Linked DNA regions of Acidicapsa ligni. Each later gene encodes a partner of the first gene's protein in a complex. Links are inferred from orthologs where the notes say so. Each region holds a gene or a part of one and is shown in the gene's direction. Other genes may lie near its edges. The genes, in order: uvrB and OHL19_RS00265.

Region 1 (10,107 bases):
CTTAAATTTGAGGAGCAGAAGCGCAAATGGGCCAAAGGGACCAAGCTTCTTGACCCAGTTGGGCTTTGGCGCAGGCTCTGATCGCCCTGATGCTCCTGCTGATCCTGATGGCCCTGTTGATTCTGATAATGCATTAGGTGTCGGGTTAATGGCGCCGAGATGCTGGCGAACCCACTCAGCCTGACGAGAATCATGCGGAAGCAGGGTGAGCGAGTATTCCCACAGCTCGCGGGCTTGCGGGATAAGATTGCGAGCTTCGAGGGCGCGGGCATCTTTGGAGAGCTGTTCGAGGCGCACGCTGTGGATAAGTGCATGACACTGCGGGCAGGCAAGCGCCTCCAGTGGAAGGTCAGCGTTGCAGTTCGGACAGTTGCGAAGGATTGCGTGGGTAATGGTCGACACGATGATCTATATCAATTCTATCGTTATGCGACGGTCATGCTGTAGGGTCCATCGACATAGAGGGGCTTTGCGGCCGTCATCGTCCGGGCTATGCGGAGTCCGATGAAGAGAATGAACAGGCCTATGACTCCGTGAAAGGGGTTCGCCAATTCCATGAAAGGTGAGGCAAGACCCACGAGCGCGAGTTGGGCGATCGCGCTTGCCCAATTGATGGGATGTTTCGGGGCCTGGGAGATGTGGTTTGACTGTGCGTCTCCAGGCAAGGAATTTTCGGAGGCGCTTTTTGCTGCGGTTGGAGTCTTATGTTTGATGGCGTACGAGATGCCGATGGGCACAGCGGCCATGGAGATTGCTGCATACGTGAGCAGGACGGCAGTGATCTGGAAGCGCCTGCCTCCGATGCCGTTCGAGCCTTTTGATATGGCCTTGGCAACGAACCAACCTACGCCAAGAGCGATGTAACCCAGATACCAGCCGGTGGCGATGGTGAACGTGGCGTATGCGATCAGTCCTACGATGGCTGCTCCTATGCCGAGAAGAAGACCGCGTACGTAGGCCGCATGGCTATCGATCGGGCTGGCCGCCTGAACTTGATGAGCGCAGGTGGCGCAGGCCATCTGGCTGTTGATGCGGTAATACTCACCTGAGACCAGGTTGCCGCAGATGCGGCAATGCTCCGTGCCGGGAATGTGGGCGTATTCGGCAGTGGCAAATTGCGGAGCGTCCGTTGGGGCCGCGGGTGGCGGGGTCACGACGGAGGTGAACTCTGGGGCGGTGTCATTGGTTTCAAACATGATTTTGCTCAGGGTAGCAGTTCGGTTGAGTGGCTGCAATGCATTCATGCAGGCAGGCACAGCAAACAAAGAATGGCGCCATGACGAGGCCCTGATGGGAAAGCTGGGTAGCTCGAATCACCACCTGCTTAAACCCTTCGTGAGTTGCAAGGACGGGCCTCTGATAATTTTCCTAAATTATGTCATCTGATCAGATGTAGTTTCGTCTAATTTTCCTGAGAATTATGTCCTCTGATGCAGATGTGATTTTGCCCTTGTCGCATAGGGGACGTTTGTCTTTTTTGTGCTGCAACTTCCCTATTTCTTTAGCACATGATCCTAACAATTGAATGTACAATTAGCGAAGATTTAACCAATAAACATGAAAATTGCCGCGAGTTCTCTCTCTTGTCTTCTGGCCGTTGGCGTGGTTCTCTGCCTCAACGGTTGTGGTTCGTTGAATCCCACTTTCCCTCTAGCCGCACCGGCTCAGATTTCTGTCTCTTCGACACGCGCCGCGCTGACGGTGTCACAGAGCTATTCAATTGCTGCGACTACGAAAGATCTATCGGGCGTGACATGGACAGCGACCGGGGGCGGCCTTTCTGCGGACACGAGTATGACGGGCAAAATGGTCACTTATACGGCGCCCGCCAAGGCTGGCATTTACACTGTGACCGCTGCCAATGTAAAGACTCCCTCGCAGACTGCTGCCATGACCGTATACGTTACGGATCTGGGCGGCGTTTACACCTACCATAATGATCTGGCGCGAGATGGTGTCAACAGCCAGGAATATGCGCTGACGACAACGACGGTGGCTTCCTCCTCCTTCGGAAAATTGTTCTCATGCCCTGTAGATGGCGCCGTCTATACACAGCCGTTGTGGGTTGCTAACCTTACTATCGGCAACGCGAAGCATAATGTGGCCTTCGTCGCTACACAGCACGATAGCGTGTATGCCTTTGATGCGGACGCCAGCCCGTGTCAACAACTTTGGATGGCTAGCCTGGTTGATACGAACCATGGTGGGAGCAGTGGGGAAACTGCTGTGAATTCGACCTTGCTGGGACAAGGGAACGGGGATATCGCTCCGGAGGTCGGCGTAACTGGAACACCTGTGATCGATCCATCCACGGGCACACTTTACGTGGTCTCTAAATCGATGAATTCTGCCTCAACTCTTTTTTATCAACGCATGCACGCGATCGACATTACGACAGGTAGCGAGAAATTCAGTGGGCCAGTCGATATTGGAGCTAATATCACTTTTCCAGGCACAGGGGATGGCGGGTCAACTGTGACGTTTAATGCGAAACAGGAAAACCAACGGCCTGGTCTCGCGCTCGTTAATGGAGTTGTATACGTTGCCTGGGCTGCGCACGAAGACGCGAATCCTTTCTATGGATGGTTAGTCGGATACAAGGCATCCGATCTGACGGTCGCAAGTATTTTGAATATAGACCCGAACGTAACGCAGGGTGGCATCTGGATGAGTGGTGGTGCGCCTTCAGCAGACGCGAACAATAACCTTTATCTGATCTCGGGGAATGGCGGGTTTGATGCAACCAGCACCAGTATGCCGAATAACGATTATGGCGACTCCTTCCTCAAGATATCGAATGGATTGACGGTTTCTTCCTATTTCACTCCTACGGATCAGGAGAGTGATGAAACGAATGACGCTGACTTTGGATCGGGTGGTTCGGCGGTGTTGGTGAATGTAGCTTCAGGAGCCTTGAGACACCTGGTAATCGGCGGAGGAAAAGATGGTTCGTTGTATCTTCTGAATGGCGATTCGATGGGGGGGCTTGGGGACACGAATGCCAGGCAGGTTATCAGCGTTGGCAGCGGAATTTTCTCCACTGGAGCTTTCTGGAATAACACGTACTATGTGGCTCCGCTCAATGGCTCAATGGTAGCTTATGCATTTGATCCATTCGCCAATCTTCTCAATCCGTCGGCGAGTACCAGGTCCTCCAACACCTATGGGTTCCCTGGCGCTACACCATCGGTTTCGGCATCAGGAGCTTCGAATGGAATCGTTTGGGCTTTGAACAGCAATAGCTACTGCACGAGCCAATCGAAATCCTGTGGGCCTGCAGTGCTTCATGCCTATGATGCTACAAACCTTGGTACGGAGTTGTGGAACAGTTCTACAACCAGTACGGATGCGGCGGGCAATGCTGTCAAATTTACGGTACCGACTATTGCCAATGGGCATGTTTATGTGGGGACTCGTGGCAACAACGCGGGTGGTGTAGACAGCACAACCAGTACTCCCGGGGAGTTGGATGTTTACGGAGTCACGACCGACTGATTTGAGGCGACATCTCCAGCTCGTTGTTAGAGGTTAAACTGCCGCAGGTGGTGGTCGAGGTGTTTATACATGCCTTTGCCCCACTCTTCGACTGAGAGCTTGCCAAAGAAAGCGTGGGGCGCTTGTGTGCAGGCTACGGGGCCTCCTTTTTGAAAGCGGTCTATCAGGAGGAGGAGGCGTTCGCGTTCTGCATTGAGATCGCGTTCCTCGCTGATGATGTAGGCCGGGACGGTTGGAGAATTCTTTCGCCACAGCTTGTCTCTTGAGAATTCGGACTTGAAGAGTGGGCCGATGAGTTTGCCGATGAAACTTCTTGGCTGGACGTTATCGCCGCAGGCGGTTTCCAAATTTAAGCAGCAATGTGCGAGCATCTGGGCTGCGTTCATTTTGCCCCAGAGACGTTCGCTAGTTGGAGTTATGGCTGCGAGGCGATGCTTGATTTCTTCTGCTGCCGAGGAATCATAGAGGCTTTTCATGCGCCACAGTTTACTGATCGGCATGGTCTGCGGGGAAGCTGATTTCTATTCGCGAAAATCATGCCATCCTGAGTGACGCGATGGCTTTGGGGCTTACCTTAAAGAATTTGACCTACCCCAGGGGGGCTATGTAGCTGTTTGCCGGTGTCCCTAAGGATGCCCCTTGCTATACCTGTTGCCCTGATAACTCAGGCATCCTTTTTCTGGGTGCGATGGGCATGTCAGACAGACGTGTCTGCCTGGTATTTCGGCTTTTGATTGGTTCTGACGGGGCTTTCATTGATTATGCGCGGTTGGGGGATAATTCTCTGCACGGTGTGGCTGCCGCATTGATCAAGTTTTGCTGGGGAATGGCAATGACCATGATCAGAAGTCGATTGTGGCCAATCCTGCAGAGGCTTTATTTCGCCTTATTTTCGCCTTGCTTGTATACTTAATTTTATGGACTTTCAGTTGGTTACGCCTTATCAGCCTAAGGGAGATCAACCTCGGGCTATCGATGAACTAGTGCAGGGTTTGGCGGCTGGGGAGAAGCACCAGGTGCTGCTGGGTGTGACTGGTTCAGGCAAGACTTTTACGATGGCCAAGGTCATTGAGGAGTTGAACCGTCCGGCGCTGATATTGGCGCATAACAAGACGCTGGCGGCGCAGTTATATAACGAGTTCAAGCAGTTCTTTCCGGGCAATGCGGTTGAGTATTTTGTCAGTTATTACGATTACTATCAGCCGGAAGCTTACATCCCTGCGGGGGACTTATATATCGAGAAGGAAGCTACGATCAATGAGGAGTTAGACAAGTTACGGCTTTCAGCTACGCGGTCGCTATTTGAACGGCGAGATTGCGTTATTGTCAGTTCGGTTAGCTGTATCTATGGTTTGGGCTCTCCTGAGGCTTATTACGGCATGTTGCTGCTGCTGGAGAAGGGGCAGCGGATTCATCGCAACGATATTGTACGGCGGCTGGTGGAGATACTTTACGAACGGAACGATGCGGACTTTCGCAGAGGCACTTTCCGGGTGCGGGGCGATGTTATCGAGGTCTTCCCTACTTATGATGAGAATGCTTTTCGGATTGAGTTATTCGGCGATGAGATTGAATCGCTATCGCAGATAGATCCGCTGTTTGGCACAGTGAAACAGAAGTATGCGCGGCTACCGATTTATCCCAAGAGCCACTATGTTGTGCAGCCGGAGCGCAAGGCGCAGGCGATTGAAACGATCGTGGCGGAGCTGACGGATTGGGAAGCGGAGTTGGAGAAGCAGGGGCGCATGGTGGAGGCGCAGCGGATTCATCAGCGGGTGCGGTTTGACCTGGAGATGATCAAGAGCATGGGTTACTGCCATGGGATTGAGAATTATTCGCGGCACTTTAGCGGGCGGCTGCCGGGTGAGGCTCCGCCGACGCTGCTGGATTATTTTCCGAGGGACTTTCTGCTGTTTGTGGATGAGTCGCATGTGACGATTCCGCAGGTGCATGGGATGTGGCATGGGGATCGAAGCCGGAAGGCGAACCTGGTGGATTATGGGTTTCGATTGCCGTCGGCGATGGATAACAGGCCGCTGAAGTTCGATGAGTTTGAGAACCGGATTCACCAGACGATTTATGTTTCGGCGACGCCGGGCCCGTTTGAGTTGACGAAGGCTGCGGGCGTGGTGGTGGAACAGGTGATTCGGCCTACGGGGTTGGTTGATCCGGAGATTGAGATCAGGCCGGTGAAGGGGCAGATTGACGATCTGTTGGGCGAGATTCGCGACCGGGCAAAGCGCAATGAGCGGGTGCTGGTGACGACGCTGACCAAGCGGATGTCTGAGGACCTGGCGGGGTATTACACAGAGGTTGGGGTGCGCTGCCGGTATATGCATTCGGAGATTGAGACGCTGGAGCGGATCAAGATTTTGGCGGGGCTGCGCAAAGGCGAATACGACGTGCTGGTGGGGATCAATCTGTTGCGCGAGGGATTGGATCTGCCGGAGGTTTCGCTGGTGGCGATTCTGGATGCGGATAAGGAAGGTTTTTTGCGCTCGACCGGAGCGCTGATTCAGACGATTGGACGTGCGGCGAGAAATGTCGAGGGGCGAGCGATTCTGTACGCGGACAAGATGACGGATTCGATGCGGCGGGCGATTGATGAGACGGATCGAAGACGGGAGATTCAGCGAGCTTATAACGAGGAGCATGGGATTGTGCCAACGTCGGTGTTGAGCAAGATGGACAATTCGCTGGCGTCGATTTTGAAGGCGGAGTATGGCGATCCGCTGGAAGAGGCGGCGGAAGGGATGCCGGAGTTTGCTTCTCAGGTTGAGTTGGACAAACACCTGGCGAAGATGGAAGTGGAGATGCGGGAGGCCGCGAAGAAGTTCGAGTTTGAGAAGGCGGCTCGGCTGCGGGATACGATCAAGGATTTGCGGGCCAAGGAGTTTCTTTTCGGGTAGTGTTTTCGGGCTGGGGGTGAGGCGAGTTCTGGAATGGGAGTGGTTACTCCCATCCTTCGCAAAAAGCGTGAAAGGATGGGACGCCCGAATTTTCTTTTGTTTTGGGAATTGTGTCGCTGCTCCAGGTGAAAGGGAGAACAATTTCCCTAAATTGTTGGAATACGGGCATCTTTGCGAACGAGAAGGGCATCTTAAGGTTGGTATAAAGCTTCTTTGCGGTCTATTACGGTTGTGATTACTGAAGCAACTGCTTATCGGATCGGGACATCTAATTTATTTAATGGTAAACACCAGAGGAATTCGATTATTACGTTTCATCCGGTTATCGGGACATATGGGGACAATTTTACTTGTAGATGACAATCCGCTTCGTGCGTCTCTGCGGAAATCAATTCTGGAGCGTGGTGGCGCAGGTGTGGCGCGGACTTCGGATGCGGCTGAGGCGCTCTGTTATATCGAAGTGCCCTCGCAAACGCAGAAACTTTCGCTGATTATTACCGGGCATACGACGGCTGGGATTTCGGGGCCTGAGTTTGTGGCAGAGTTGCGGATGCGGATGCCGAGGGTTGCGGTGCTGGTGTTGAGTTCGGTGGGAAATGTGGAATCGCAGTATGAGGGAATTTCCGGTGTAACGCATTCACAGGCAAATTCGCCGGATGAGCTTTGGCCGGTGGTAAACCAGATATTGCAGCGGGTGGAGAAGCAGTCCGCTTAAATATGTTTCTGCAAATTCGATAGATTGTGACGACGAGCAGATTGATTGCTCGTTTTTTATTTTCTTCTTTTCGATCTACCTCTCGACAATCGTGAGTTTGCTGCTCGGGCGGTGAGCCGGGCTGCTTGATCCACGATGGCGGTTATGGCGATTGCTGCCCAGTAGGCGAGGAAATGCCAGGGGGTGAAGACGCGGCCGAGGAGCAGTGCTCCGGCGAGGGTGAGGCGAAAGGCGTCAAGGCCGGGAGAGTGATAGAGGCGCGAGAGTTCGACGAGGGCGGCGAGGATCGAGGCGAGGATCGCGAGGGTCAACGGCGTTCGCTTTGGCTGGATGGTGGCGAAGAGCAGGTAGAGCATGGTGGCCCAGAGGACGGAGCCTCCGTATCTGACGATTAAAAACGGGAAGCCGAGTGGGACGAGGCGCAGAAACAGGCCGACCAGGATGGTGAGGACGGCCAGGATGAGGTAGATGCTTCTATGGGTGCGGCCGTCTCTATTCGTAGGCATATGTTGTTTGCGACAGTGCAGGTTACCTTTCTATATTTTGTTTCGATTGAACGATCATAGCGGTTTCCTGGTGGTGTTTTTAGATGCGGGCTTGTTGGGGAGCTTCTCGCGATATGGAATTTGGTGTGGTGGGTCAGGTTGGGATAATTGTTTTTTTTGTTCGGAGTAGGGGAAGGAGATTCCCTTCGGAATGACAAACAGAACTGCAAGGGCAACGACAAAGGCTAACAGCAGATTCCCTTCGGGAATGACAGCTAGAAAGGCAACGGCTAACGGCAGATTCTCTACGGGGATTGTAGACAGAAAGACAAGGGCATGTGGATTGCAGACGAGAGGCGTGTTTCTTGTTACTTATCTGACTCTTCATACGTCTTTGTTTCAGAACCTCTCAGCATTAGGTTCTTCTGCAGGAAAAGTGGACATGAGAATCAACGGGAACGCCTACATCTACGGTCTGACAATCTTCTCGGTGGTGTCCGTTGTTGCTCATTCCCAGATCGTTCCAAGCCAAGCGACAAATCATGAGATCAACCTCTGGCTGCGTGACGGGGATCCACGTATGGTCGCCTGGGGCGCAACCTTTGCCGCAAAGTCCGGTGATAAGGATGAGCTGCCTGTCTTGGCGGCCCTCGCGGAAAACTATGAGTCTGTCCCACGCCATGAGTATGACGCGCGTGGCAACTACATACCCAGAACTCCTGAACAGAAACAATATCTGGATTCTATGCAGGCTGTTCTTGACTCGATAATCCAACTCCATGGAGAGGTTTCCTGCGAAGCTGTTGTCGCGGTCGTACCGGACTTTCCAGCCCAGGCCCTCACGCTCCTCGCAACTATGCCAGAGCCTGAGCGCTCGCAATGTGCAGCCGATATCTATGAGACCCGGGATAAATCGGACCAACCTTATGATTGGCACCGCATCGCCCACCTGCAGATGATCCACATGGCCGCTGCCATCCTCGCACTGCACCCTCCGCCGGGCTTCACTGCCACTCTTCTCAACGAGGCTACCGTCATCCTGAAGATCAGCGTGACCGATGATGACCAGAAAGACAATGGACCGTTTTCCAGCGGAACGTGCGGAGATTCCTTTGGGCTTGTAGCAGCCCCGGGCTGGCCCCAGCCCTATACCTATGTTGTCGAACAGCACTGGAACAGCCAAGGACCGGCAGAAGGAATCCTCATTCCCGGAGAGCCCGCCATCACTGGGCGCCGTGCACTCAGCAACAGTTCTTGCTCCACTCTGCCAGGTTTTACGAGCGTGCAGAAGGTCTTGTTGGCGCGACAAGAGGCCAGCCTCTTACCCGGTGATCCCGGCCCTGGCACCTATCAGCACGACACGCTTCGCTATACCGGTCGGGCGAGCTTTCTCGCTTCCTTGTCAGTCATGATCACCCTCCATGAGGAACCATTCCAAAAACTCGCGGCAACTCTCGCCAGCAAGTCTTACCTGACGGCGACTGAGTCTGCGACTGTGATGCCCACGTTTGCAGTCGAAGTCGAAGATCAGAGAAAGAACCAAAGCCAGGCCCTCCAAATTCCTGAGTCTCTCGGTCCACATACGACTGTTGGCCCATACAAGCATGAGAGTGGATGGTTCCCGAGACAATTGGACTGAGCGTTTTCAGATTTGCAATTGGACTATATGCCTGCTTGAAGTTTCTCGGAAGTTGATGCTTCCTTATTTGTTATTCCTGAAAACGACGTTGTCCTAAAACGCTGATCTGATCTGTCAACCACGTACTCGGTATGCTCCTGTCCATCTTTGGGTGGAATGCAAGGGGCTTTTCTTTGCTTAGTATCAGGGTTGAGCTACTTTTTTGTGGTGGGTCGGATTTGGGGAATTGTGCTTCTGTTGGGAGTGGGAGAAGCAGATTCCCTTCGGGAATGACAGACAGAACTGCAACGGCAAATGCAAATGCAAGGGCAAAAGCAAGGGCGACGGCAGGAGCTTGGGACAGGAGCAAAGTTCTGAACTTCTATGCTGTATGCAAGTTGGGCCACTGTTTACTTTTTGTTGGGTTTTGTCTGGTGCTGGTGCTGGTGCGACAATCGTAGTAGATTGCGTGGGGTTATGGATTTCTTATGGCGGCATTTGGGGCGTTTGCTCTTCTAATTGCGTTGGTGCTGGCTGCTTATAACCTGGTGGCTGGTGGGGTTGCGCTGCGGTTGCTGGCGGTTGGCGGGCGGGCACGAATTGCGCCGGAGCGACTGGCGGAGACGGCTCGGCGGGCTGGTATTGCTGGTTTTTTTGCGATAATGGCGGCGGCGTTTGCGCTCGTTTGGTCGGTGTTTCACAACGACTTTACGATTGAGTACATTGTCGAGCACTCGAACCGTGCTTTGCCTGCGGCTTACAAGTTTGCTGCGTTGTGGAGTGGGCAGGAGGGTTCGCTCCTGCTCTGGGCTTCGCTGCTGGCGATCTATGGGTTTGTGCTGCGGGTGCGGCATCACTCGGATGTGAAGCTGCATGCTTATGCGG
Region 2 (10,650 bases), on another replicon or contig:
AAAAGTGTTTGAACAGGTAGATATTGTAGTTACATCTTCCGGCAGCGAACAGTTAGTAACTACCAACCTCACTGGGCATCCAGCACTTATCCTTCCGAACGGCCTGCGCGGAGCAGATTCTCCCAAGCCACCAAAGACCGATGATGGAGAAGAGGATGATATCGGTGGGCCGAATACGCCGGTAAGTATCACCTTTCTCGCCGGACACTACCAGGATGCAAAGTTATGCGCCTTTGGACGCGCGTATCAGGACGCAACAGGCTTTCATAAGCTGCATCCAAAACTGGACTGACAGCGCCAAATGGCCAAAGCCAGACAGGCAACGCTCGCTTGATGCCTCATTCTGAGGATTTACCATCCGCATATGGCCCTGGTTGAAGTTCAATCCGTCAGCAGAAACTACCCGCGTCGCATTGGTCTGAGCCAGGAAGACCGATTCGTGGTCAAAGACGTGAGCCTCACGATTGCCGCTGGCGAGACACTCGGTCTCGTCGGCGAGTCCGGCTCAGGCAAAAGCACACTGGCAAAGATGATCCTCGGACTCGTTGCGCCCACCAGCGGAGTCATCCGAGTGGCCGGAGTGGAAGTCGGCGGCAATCGTACGCAAGGCCTGCGCAGGCAGATGCAGCCAGTCTTTCAGGACCCCTCAGCAGCACTGAATCCGCGTATGAAGGTACTGGAAATAGTGACCGAACCACTCGTGATTCATGGCTGTGAAGCCGGAGCGGGCACCAGCCGGACAGCTCTGTTGCGAGCCGCCAAAGAACTGCTCTCATCCGTCGGATTGGATGAGTCCGCTCTGGGCCGCTATCCGCATGAGTTCAGCGGCGGACAAAAGCAGCGTATCAATATCGCCCGTGCACTCGCGTTGAAGCCAAAGTTTGTCGTGCTGGATGAGCCGGTCTCGGCTCTCGATGTGAGCGTCGGAGCGCAGATTGTCAATCTCCTGCGAATGCTGCAACGCGACCACGGCTTGACCTATCTGTTTATCAGCCATTCGATGCCCCTGGTGCGCTATCTCTCGACGCGCATTGCAGTAATGGAGCATGGCAGGCTGATCGAAGTAGGCGAGTCCGAAGAGCTATGTAAAAATCCACGCGAAAGTTACACGCAAAAGCTTCTCGCGGCGACACCCGAGTTAGCAGGAAATGAGTTATGGGGCAGCCGCTAAAATCAGCAACTGCCCCATAACTTATCCAAAAATTTAAGCTGCCAAAAATCGCGAGTAACAGTTAGTTAGGCTGAGCCGGATTGGCGGGCTTATCCGCGGGTGCTGGTGTGGATGCGGGTGCCGATACGGGCGGAGTTGCCGGTGCCGGTGCAGGCGCGGTTGAAGAAGGCTGAGCCGGGTCTGCCGGTTTTGCCGGTGCACCCGTCGTCGGCGGAGTGGATGGTGAAGGAGCAGTCTGAGGTGCGCCTGGCTGCATACCGGGCCGCCTCGGCATCGGATGTCCGCCGGGCATCATTGGCTGCGTAGGCATATCGTCTACCGCCACCAGCTCCACATCAAAAATCAGATCGGACTTGGCCGGAATCACAGGCGGCCTGCCGATTGTTCCGTATGCGAGCTGGTAGGGAATAAACAAGCGGCGCTTGCCGCCGATCTTCATACCCTCAAAGCCCTGATCCCAGCCGGGAATGACCCGCCCGCGCCCCTGTGGAAACTGGATTGGCGCCGCGCCTGGATGATCCAAGGAGGAATCGAACTTCTTGCCATCGGCAGCAAGCCAGCCGGTGTAAGCGACCTTGTAAAGCTTGTTGGGTTCAGCCAAAGCGCCGGTACCGATTTTGATCTCCTGGTAGCGCAGGGCAAAGGCAGACCGAACCAACCCGTGAACCGGCTGAATTCCCGGCGGCAGCTTAATGCCCCCCGCTGTCCGGGTGCCCGCAGTAGAGCTCTTTACCGCAGAGCTTCCAGTCGCAGATTTGTGTACTGTGCCCGCAGTTGCAGGCTTTGCCGTGCTCTTGGGAGCAGGAGTTGTAGGGGTTTGAGCGGCGGCAAGAGCAGCCGTCAGTGCGAACAGCACAAAGGTTCGTTTCATAGATGCTTCAGACACTCCAAAATTGGGACTCCTCGGGAGTGTAACAGGCTCATTGGAGGCAACGTGTAAATCAGAATAACGGTGCTATGGTCGATCGTTACAATGGAGTTGGATGTCTTTGATTTTCATCGCGAATTCCGTTGCATGGCATTGGATCGAGTTACGCTCGATCGACTGGCATCTCCCGTGGCTGATCGTTGCTTCCTTCCTTGCGGGAACGCTGAACGCTGTCGCCGGGGGAGGCTCATTCCTCAGTTTTCCTGCCATGTTGTCGGTCGGTTTAGGTCCCATTCAAGCCAATGCCACCAACACGGTAGCTCTCTGGCCGGGACAACTCACTTCGATAGCCGGCTACTGGAATGATGTTAAGAAGCACTCAAAACTCGCAGTGCGGATGTCGGTTGCGGGATTAGTCGGCGGTTCTGCCGGCGCAATCGTACTGCTGAATACTCCTGCGACAACCTTTCTTCATCTCGTGCCGTGGTTGCTGCTGGTGGCTGCGCTTATCTTCGCAGCGAGCGGGCCTGTTATGAACTGGCTGAAGAGGCGTGCCACGCTTCGAGGCCAAAATCTGGACCAAAATTTGGACCAGCAGGCTGCGTCGGACGAGCCTCGTGGGCTTTGGCTGTTGATTGGCGCAACAACTATCGTCTGCTTCTACGTCGGCTACTTCGGCGCGGGCGCGGGATTTCTGATCATTTCGTTGCTGTCGCTTTTCGGCTTTCAGGACATGAACGAGATGAACGCCATGAAAGTCGTGTCCACCACGATGGCCAATGGAATGGCCTGCATCTTGTTTGTCTTCAGCGGTAAAGTCGAGTGGCGCTATTGCCTCGCTGCAATGGTCACCTGCGCTATCGGCGGCTATCTTTCTGCCCGTATTTCGCAGCGTATGAACCCACGTTTTCTCCGCGGGCTTGTCGTTTTCATCGGGTTGGGAATGGCGGCTTATTTCTTCTGGAGAAATCACTGATCCTCACGCAGGCCATCCCTGCTTTGTTCCGTTAAGGCAAAATAAAGATATGAGTCACGAAGGAATTCGTTTTTTATCCAGGGAAGAACAAGAGCGGCTGGATCGCGAAGAGCGGCGGGCTGCCGCGCTTTCGCGTGATGCGTTGACGCCCGCCAAGGTGCGTGTGTTGAAGACCGAAGGCACCGGCATGGAAATCGATTGGGCCGACGGACACACCAGCCATTGGAGCTTTCAGTGGCTGCGTAATGCATGTCCTTGTGCGAGCTGTGTAGAAGACCGAAAAAATCTTGGACTGGAGCCAGGCCAGGCCAGGCCCAAACCGGCCCAGGTATTGCAAATGTTCGAAGCCCCGGCGCGCCCCGCAAGCGCCCATGCCGTGGGCCGTTATGCCATTCAGTTCAACTGGCAGGATGGCCACAGCAGCGGCATCTACTCCTGGGATTTTCTCCGCCGAAATTGCCAGTGCCCGGTTTGCAAAGGAACCAGCTAATCCCTAAAGGGTTAACGAATCCAGGACATGACGCGAAGGCCCATCGAACCAGAAGTTCTCGACCTGAATATCCGGTCCTGAATATCCGAACCAGAACATCCGGCATCTTCCGTTTATTTAGCAGGCAAGCAGTCAACGGACATGCAAGGGCACAGCAACGGTACACTGGTATAGGACACATTCCCGCCGGGTACTACTGCTTTGCAGCTTCAAATAGACCAACTGAATCCTGAACAGCGTGCCGCCGTCGAAACCGTAGATGGCCCGGTGCTGATTCTGGCTGGAGCTGGGTCGGGCAAGACGCGCGTGATCACCTACCGCATCGCTTACCTGATCCAGGAGAAGGGTGCCGCTCCGGACTCGATCCTTGCTGTGACCTTTACCAACAAGGCTTCAAAGGAGATGGGTGAGCGCATTGACAAGCTGCTCGGCCACGGAGCGTTAACCAAGCCGACGATTGCGACCTTCCACTCGCTCTGCGTCAGGATTCTGCGGCGCGATATAGAAGCCCTGCGCATCAACGGCGAGGGCCTGACGCGCACTTTCGCCATTTATGACGAAAATGATCAGCAGTCGATCGTCAAGGCGATCATGAAGCGCATGGGGCTGGATACGAAGCAGCTTACGCCGCGCACCGTACTCGGTCGGATTTCGTGGGCCAAAAGCCACATGATCGATCCGCAGGAGTACTACCTCGGTTCCACCGACCCGGGCAGCGAGCGCATCGCGCATATCTACGAGAGCTATCGCAAGGAGATGCAGAAGAACAACGCGTTGGACTTCGACGATCTGCTGCTTGAAACAGTGCGTCTGCTGAAGTCTTCGAGCGAAGTTCGCGAACGCTACCAGCGTCGCTACAAATACCTTCTGGTGGACGAATATCAGGATACGAATCGTCCGCAATATGAGTTGATGAAGATGCTCGCGGGTGAGCGCAAAAATGTGTGCGCCGTTGGCGATGAGGACCAGAGCATCTATAGCTGGCGCGGCGCCGACATTCGCAACATCCTGGAGTTTGAGCAGGATTTTCCCAATGCGAAGATCATTCGCCTGGAGCAGAATTATCGGTCCACGCAGGTGATTCTTGAAGCCGCAGGCGCCGTGGTAGCAAACAACGCTCAGCGCAAGGGCAAGACTCTCTGGACCGAACGCGACGGCGGAGCGATGGTTGGTTATTACGAAGCTCCCGATGGCGAGAACGAAGCGCTTTTTATTGCCGACAGGATCAACAAATATCTGCGCGAGGCGGGTTCGGATACGACGCCTGGCAGGGAAGTTCCAAAATGCGCGGTGCTGTATCGCACCAATTCGCAATCACGTCTCGTTGAGGAAGCGCTGCGCCGTTACGCGATCAAATACACCATGGTCGGCGGCTTCAGCTTTTATGAGCGCGCGGAAATCCGCGACCTGCTGAGTTATCTCAAACTGGTGCAGAATCCGCATGATTCGGTTGCCCTGCAGCGGGTGGTCAATGTCCCGACACGGGGCATTGGCAAGACGACTCTGGAGACGCTGGAGCGGCTGGCGCTCGAAACAGGAATCTCGACGTGGGATGCAATTGGCCATGCAATCAAGAACCAGCTTGTTCCTGCAAGAGCATGCGTTGCGCTTGAGGGATTTCGCCGCCTGATTACCGACGCGCGCGCGATTCTGGATCCCGATTTTGCGGGCAAATTAGCCGAAGATCTGGCTGGTGCTGGAGATATCGCTGAGGCCGAGCCTGAGGCAGCGGTGGATGCGGATTTCTCGTTTGGAGAGAACACCAGCTTCGACTTTGGCGAGGCGGACGGCGGCGAAGGTACTAATTTTGATTTCGGTGCCGAGGGCGAAGTAGAACCTGCTGGAGAGAGTTCCGCAGCGCCTGCCTTCGATCTGGCCATGCTCTCGCCGTTCAGCAAGAGCAATGAGGATAAGCAGGCCGCCATCTCTGCCCGCCGCACTGCGGAAAGGCGAGCCGCAGCAGCTACATCCGGCGGTACTGCGAGTTACTTTGATTCAGCCAATGACGCGGCCTTTCGCAAGCCGGGCGATCGGGGAACTCTGCCGGAGCTGATTCGCTTCATCATCGATCGCAGCGGGTATATTCGCGTGCTTGAGCAGGAGGGTTCGCCCGAAGCTGTGAGCCGAATAGAAAACCTGAAGGAACTGGCCAACGCGGCGCAGGATGCGGAAGAGCGTGGCGAGACGCTGAGCGACTTCCTCGATCACGCGGCCCTGGTTTCAGATACGGACAAGTTCAATGAAGACTCGCGCGTCACGCTGATGAGCCTGCACGCGGCCAAGGGGCTGGAGTTTCCGCTCGTCTTTCTCACCGGACTTGAAGAGGGATTGTTCCCGCATTCCCGCACGCTGACCGATCCCAATGGTCTGGAAGAGGAGCGAAGGCTTTGCTATGTCGGCATGACCCGCGCAATGGATACGCTGGTCATTACGCGGGCGCAGTATCGTCGACGCTACGGCAATGACGCGCCAGAGGCCAGCACGCCGTCACGCTTTCTGGAAGAGATTCCAGGGCGGCTGATCGAGAATCTTGGGCGTCCTTTTGGGGGCGAGAGCTCGCGTAGCGGATACGGATCGGGCTATCGCAGCGGTTATGGCGGCGGCGGCAGCAATAGCGATTTTGAAAGCGGCCACTACAGTTACGAAGACGAAGACCAGAGCGGCAGCGCCTCCGGGACTGCTCCCGGTCGTGCGCCTGCAGGCAAATATGGCCACCTCAAGGCGACGCCTTATCCGCCTAATAAGCCCACAGTCTGGCCGCCGCAGCGTAAGCCCGCTGCAACCACTGGAAGCAAATCTTCGGAAAAAGAGCCGGATTCTATCGACAATATCGCCCAGTTTTTTGGTGGGCGAGCAGGCGGCAGCAGCTTTTCCAAGCCTAAACTGGAGGTTCCAGAGGTCTCCGGAGCGGCTGGTTTGAAGAAGGGAAGTCGGGTTCGCCATGGAAAATATGGCGAAGGAACCGTAATTCTCCGCGAAGGAGACGGAGAAGATGCGAAACTGACAGTACACTTTGCTCGATTTGGGGTAAAGAAGCTGATCGAGAAGTTCGCGCAACTGGAGAAGCTATAGCCCTTTGCGCGGTGCAGGCGTCGCCGAAAAGTCTCCGGTGAACCCGGATTGGCCGCACTCGAACAGATTCAGAACCCCAGGAAATTCAAAAAAAGAAAAGAGAGAACATGGCAAACACAAAGGCAGTAGAAGACGTCCTCGAACGGAAAAAGATCAAGCGGGCTGCACGTAAGAAGGCCGCTCCCAAGGCACCCCGCACCGGCGCACGCGGCGAAAACAAGCAGAAGCTCAAGAAAGCAGCACGCGGACAGGCTAAGCGGAAGTAGTCGGCTAGTTGGTAGTGGGTTTCCAGAGCGGTTATGGAAACCCACCGTCTCCTCACTCGATTGGTTTATATTTCGGGCGAACTACAAGCTATGTTTACTTGTGCACGGTTGCATCTTAAGATGAACTTCAGGGCTGAGGAGCGTTCCCCCTGGCAAGCCAACTGCTTTCCCGCAAGTCCATCGACAAGCTGATTAAGGATTCCGAGAATCCTGAAAACTGCCTCAAAAAGACCCTCGGCCCCTGGTCGCTGACCGCGCTTGGGATCGGTGCTGTGATCGGTTCGGGGATTTTTACGGTCATAGGGACCGCTATCTCCGGCAGCAAGGCCAGTGTCGCCGATTGGTCCAAAATACCCGTCGCGGATTTTCTTTTGCACCACTCCGCACTGGGCGGTCGGCCCGGCGCAGGCCCTGCTATCGCCATTTCGCTGATTCTCGTCGCCTTCGTCTGCGGGCTGACGGGCCTTTGCTACGCTGAACTCGCCTCCATGATTCCCATCGCCGGCTCCGCTTACACCTATGCGTATGCGACGCTGGGGGAACTCGTCGCGTGGATCATCGGCTGGGATCTGATCCTGGAGTATGCCGGGTCAAACATGACGGTCAGTGTTGGCTTTGCCGCGCACGTAGTGGACCTGCTGGACTGGTTCGGCCTCCATCCCTCCGCGCGGTGGATCTCACCGGCCTATCTCTCCGACGGACTGACGGATCTGCAAGGCAACACCCTCTACAATCCCGGCTGGCATTTTGGCTTCAACATTCCCGCCTTCCTGGTGGTGCTGCTGCTTACCGTGCTGCTGGTGCGGGGAATTCAGGAGTCGGCGAAAGCAAACAACGCAATGGTGCTCATCAAGATTGGGGCCATTCTCGTCTTTGTGTTTGCCGCGCTCGGCTACATTCATCCCGGCAACTGGCATCCCTACGCTCCCCACGGCGTCTCGGGAATTCTTACCGGCGGCTCCATTATCTTTTTCACCTACATCGGTTTTGATTCGGTTTCGACTGCCGCAGAGGAATGCAAGCAACCCCAGCGCGATCTGCCGATTGGAATCATCACAACGCTGATTGTCTGTACCGTGCTGTACCTGGCGGTGGCAATCTGCCTTACCGGGCTGGTTCCCTGGCAGTCCATGGTGGACGATGCCGCCCCAGTAGTGAACGCTCTCAAGAAGCTTTCGCATCTCCCCGGCGGGCATCCGCTGCATTGGATTCGGCTGGTCGTGCTGATCGGCGCACTCATGGGCATGATTTCGTCGCTGTTGGTGTATCAGCTCGGGCAATCACGCGTCTGGTTTTCAATGTCTCGCGACGGTCTATTGCCCAGGATCTTCAGCCGTGTCCATCCGGTCTTTCGTACGCCATCCTTCTCGACGTGGGTCGCCGGATTTCTCGTAGCCATCCCGTCGGGGCTTTTCGATATCGAACTGCTGGCCGACCTCTCGAACATCGGTACTCTCTTCGCTTTCATGCTGGTGTCCATCGGCGTGCTGGTGCTTCGTTATCGCGAGCCTGAGCGCCGACGTGGCTTCCGTGTACCGGGTGGTCCGGTTATCCCGGTACTGAGCATTTTCTTCTGCATCTTGCTAATGTGCGGCCTGCCCATCATCACCTGGTTCCGATTCTTTATCTGGCTTGTCATCGGATTGGGAATCTATTTCTTCTACAGCCGTCACCGCTCAGAGTTCGCCAAGGTACGCTAGTCGATATGACGTACGATCTTCAGGACTTCATCCAAAAGCTGCCCAAGGCAGAACTGCATCTGCATCTGGAAGGCACGATTGAGCCAGCCACGCTGGTGAAGCTGAGCCAGCGCACCGACGCCGAGCCAATGACGCTCGAAGACGCGGAAGCTCTGTATCAATACACCGACTTTTCTGGCTTCCTTCTGGCCTTCAAAGCGGTCACCCGGCGGCTTCGCGGTGCGGACGAGTACGAGCTGGCCGCCTACCGCATGATCGAGCAGCTTGCCGTGCAGGGCGTCGTCCACGCGGAGGTATATATCTCGGTCGGGGTGGTTTATTTCTGGCGCAAAGAAGAGGATGCAGCCGATCCGCAACTCTTCGAGAAGATCTTCGCCGGCCTGGAACGTGCCCGCGAACGTGGCGAGCGTGACTTCGGTGTCACCCTTTATTGGATCTTCGACGCAGTTCGCCACTTCAGCGTGCCTGAGGCAGAGCGGGTCTTCCGTCTCGCGGCGAAGATGCGCCAGCAGTACCCTTCGATCATTGGAATCGGCCTCGGAGGCGACGAGCGCGTCGCGGCTTCGGAGCCCTTCCGTGCGATGTACGCGGAGGCAGCGGCAAGCGGTCTGCGCCTGACCAACCATGCAGGCGAAACGACCGGCCCCGAGGCCATCTGGGAGGCTCTCTCGATCGGCTCAGAGCGGCTGGGACACGCGCTGTCGGCCATCCGCGATCCAGAGCTCATTGCCGAGCTGCGAAGGCGCCAGACGCCGCTGGAACTCAATCCCAGCTCGAATATGCGTACCGGCGTCTGCCCATCGTTTTCGGAGCATCCTTTGCGCGCATATCTGGACGCGGGCCTGATGGTTACGCTCAACTCCGACGATCCGGCCTTCTTCGGCTCTTCGGTCGAAAATGAGTATCGTCTGGCGTATGAAATCCAGGGATTCACCCGCGAAGAACTAAAGCAGCTCGCCGCAAATTCCTTTCAGTCGAGCTTTTTGCCCGCCGAAGCGAAGCAGCGCTGGCTCTCCCGGATTGCCCAGCTATAGTGCCCAGCAATAGCTCCCCTGGGAACACCTTCAGTACACCGAAATGGAGCAGTATCCCGCTGGACAGTCGTAGGTTGATGTGCGTTATCATTTGAGTTATCAATAGCAGGGAGGGCATGTTCCCATGCCAGAGAAAGAAGTAGAAGACCTCACCGTATCCAACAGCCACGCCGCATTGCGCGCCATCGGGTGGGTGTCGGTCGGATTAGGCATCGCCGCAGTCAGCCTGTTTGTCGGCCGTGAGTTGCGCAATCGCTACAAGTTCAATCATCGTACCCCGTACGACTTCTATACCAACGCCGGTTCGCATGCTACTACTGAATTTGGCATGGGGATATAGTCATACTTGCGATCGCGGGCCGCATGGTGCGCAGTGCTGTTTCTTGCCGTGGGATTCACTGGATGTTCCAGTGGCTCTCAGGCAAATTCCAGGATCGCCTTCATGGGCGACTCAATTACATTTCGGTGGTGGCTACCGCGAACTAATCTTGGGGTTTCGGGCAATACCACTGCTATGATGGCCGTCCGATTTCCTGAGCAGGTTCTCGGCCATGACTATAAAGCACTCGTGATCTTAGGCGGTACGAACGATGTTCTTCGTTCAACTGGCCCAATTGACAGCGAAGCTGCGACTGCCATCACCAATATAGGATCGATGGCTTCTCAGGCGGAAAAACAAGGCATGGATGTTGTGCTCTGCCTCATTCCGCCGATTCAAGGTATGGACTCTGAAGTAGTAGTGATGAATCAGGCAATCGCGAATTTTGCCAAAGAGCATCAATATAAACTCGTCGATTACTACACACCGTTGATCGGGCACCCCGACTACTTTGTAGACGGAGTTCACCCAACCCTTACCGGATATTTTGTAATGCAGGCGGCTTTAGCCAGGGCTATTCCTGTGAACGATTGAAAAGAGGACTCAACCCAATGAGTCCTCCCTTCAATCGTTCAACTGCGGATTTTTTCTTACGGTTCTTTACAAGTCCATCGACCGCGTTTTGATCAGCTCTTCGCACTTCGCGACAAACTCCACCACGCCAATTGACCCCTGATCGCCCTTGCCGCGAGTG

The links.
Region 2: the proteins of uvrB (region 1) and OHL19_RS00265 are in contact, whole or in part, in a crystal structure (PDB 7EGT), measured with the Thermus thermophilus proteins. The link is inferred for Acidicapsa ligni from one-to-one orthologs. Residues at the interface, in WP_096411307.1 of Thermus thermophilus: Glu23, Leu25, Arg26, Asp27, Gly28, Glu29, Arg30, Phe31, Arg55, Glu326, Asp327, Phe328, Glu379, Ser382, Gln383, His398, Gly400, Arg401; in WP_096412145.1 of Thermus thermophilus: His654, Arg656, Phe657, Gln666, Asp668, Glu669, Lys680, Arg681, Leu682, Ser683, Lys685, Tyr686, Ala687.

What each region holds. Positions count from the first base shown.
Region 1 is NZ_JAGSYG010000003.1:789,679-799,785, forward strand. What follows is about bases 3,994-6,908. They hold uvrB (excinuclease ABC subunit UvrB), read left to right. Parts: upstream 3,994-4,412; coding sequence 4,413-6,404; downstream 6,405-6,908. Other genes in these bases: OHL19_RS13600 (DUF1569 domain-containing protein), read right to left, coding at 3,994-3,995; OHL19_RS13610 (response regulator), read left to right, coding at 6,739-6,908. In the rest of the region: OHL19_RS13585 (site-2 protease family protein), read right to left, coding at 1-402; OHL19_RS13590 (hypothetical protein), read right to left, coding at 426-1,196; OHL19_RS13595 (pyrrolo-quinoline quinone), read left to right, coding at 1,558-3,495; more of OHL19_RS13600, read right to left, coding at 3,522-3,993; more of OHL19_RS13610, read left to right, coding at 6,909-7,119; OHL19_RS13615 (ribosomal maturation YjgA family protein), read right to left, coding at 7,176-7,625; OHL19_RS13620 (hypothetical protein), read left to right, coding at 8,047-9,243; OHL19_RS13625 (heme lyase CcmF/NrfE family subunit), read left to right, coding at 9,711-10,107. UniProt on the Escherichia coli protein: The UvrABC repair system catalyzes the recognition and processing of DNA lesions. A damage recognition complex composed of 2 UvrA and 2 UvrB subunits scans DNA for abnormalities.
Region 2 is NZ_JAGSYG010000001.1:51,061-61,710, reverse strand. The notes cover bases 3,320-6,777. They hold OHL19_RS00265 (ATP-dependent helicase), read left to right. Parts: upstream 3,320-3,706; coding sequence 3,707-6,577; downstream 6,578-6,777. Other genes in these bases: OHL19_RS00260 (hypothetical protein), read left to right, coding at 6,685-6,777; OHL19_RS00270 (DUF971 domain-containing protein), read left to right, coding at 3,320-3,505. Outside these bases: OHL19_RS00290 (amidase), read left to right, coding at 1-292; OHL19_RS00285 (ATP-binding cassette domain-containing protein), read left to right, coding at 365-1,171; OHL19_RS00280 (FKBP-type peptidyl-prolyl cis-trans isomerase), read right to left, coding at 1,233-2,042; OHL19_RS00275 (sulfite exporter TauE/SafE family protein), read left to right, coding at 2,155-3,015; more of OHL19_RS00270, read left to right, coding at 3,065-3,319; more of OHL19_RS00260, read left to right, coding at 6,778-6,843; OHL19_RS00255 (amino acid permease), read left to right, coding at 7,032-8,543; add (adenosine deaminase), read left to right, coding at 8,549-9,577; OHL19_RS00245 (hypothetical protein), read left to right, coding at 9,702-9,917; OHL19_RS00240 (GDSL-type esterase/lipase family protein), read left to right, coding at 10,020-10,490; thrS (threonine--tRNA ligase), read right to left, coding at 10,557-10,650. UniProt on the Escherichia coli protein: A helicase with DNA-dependent ATPase activity. Unwinds DNA duplexes with 3'-5' polarity. Translocates on single-stranded DNA with 3'-5' polarity. Initiates unwinding more efficiently from a nicked substrate than double-stranded DNA.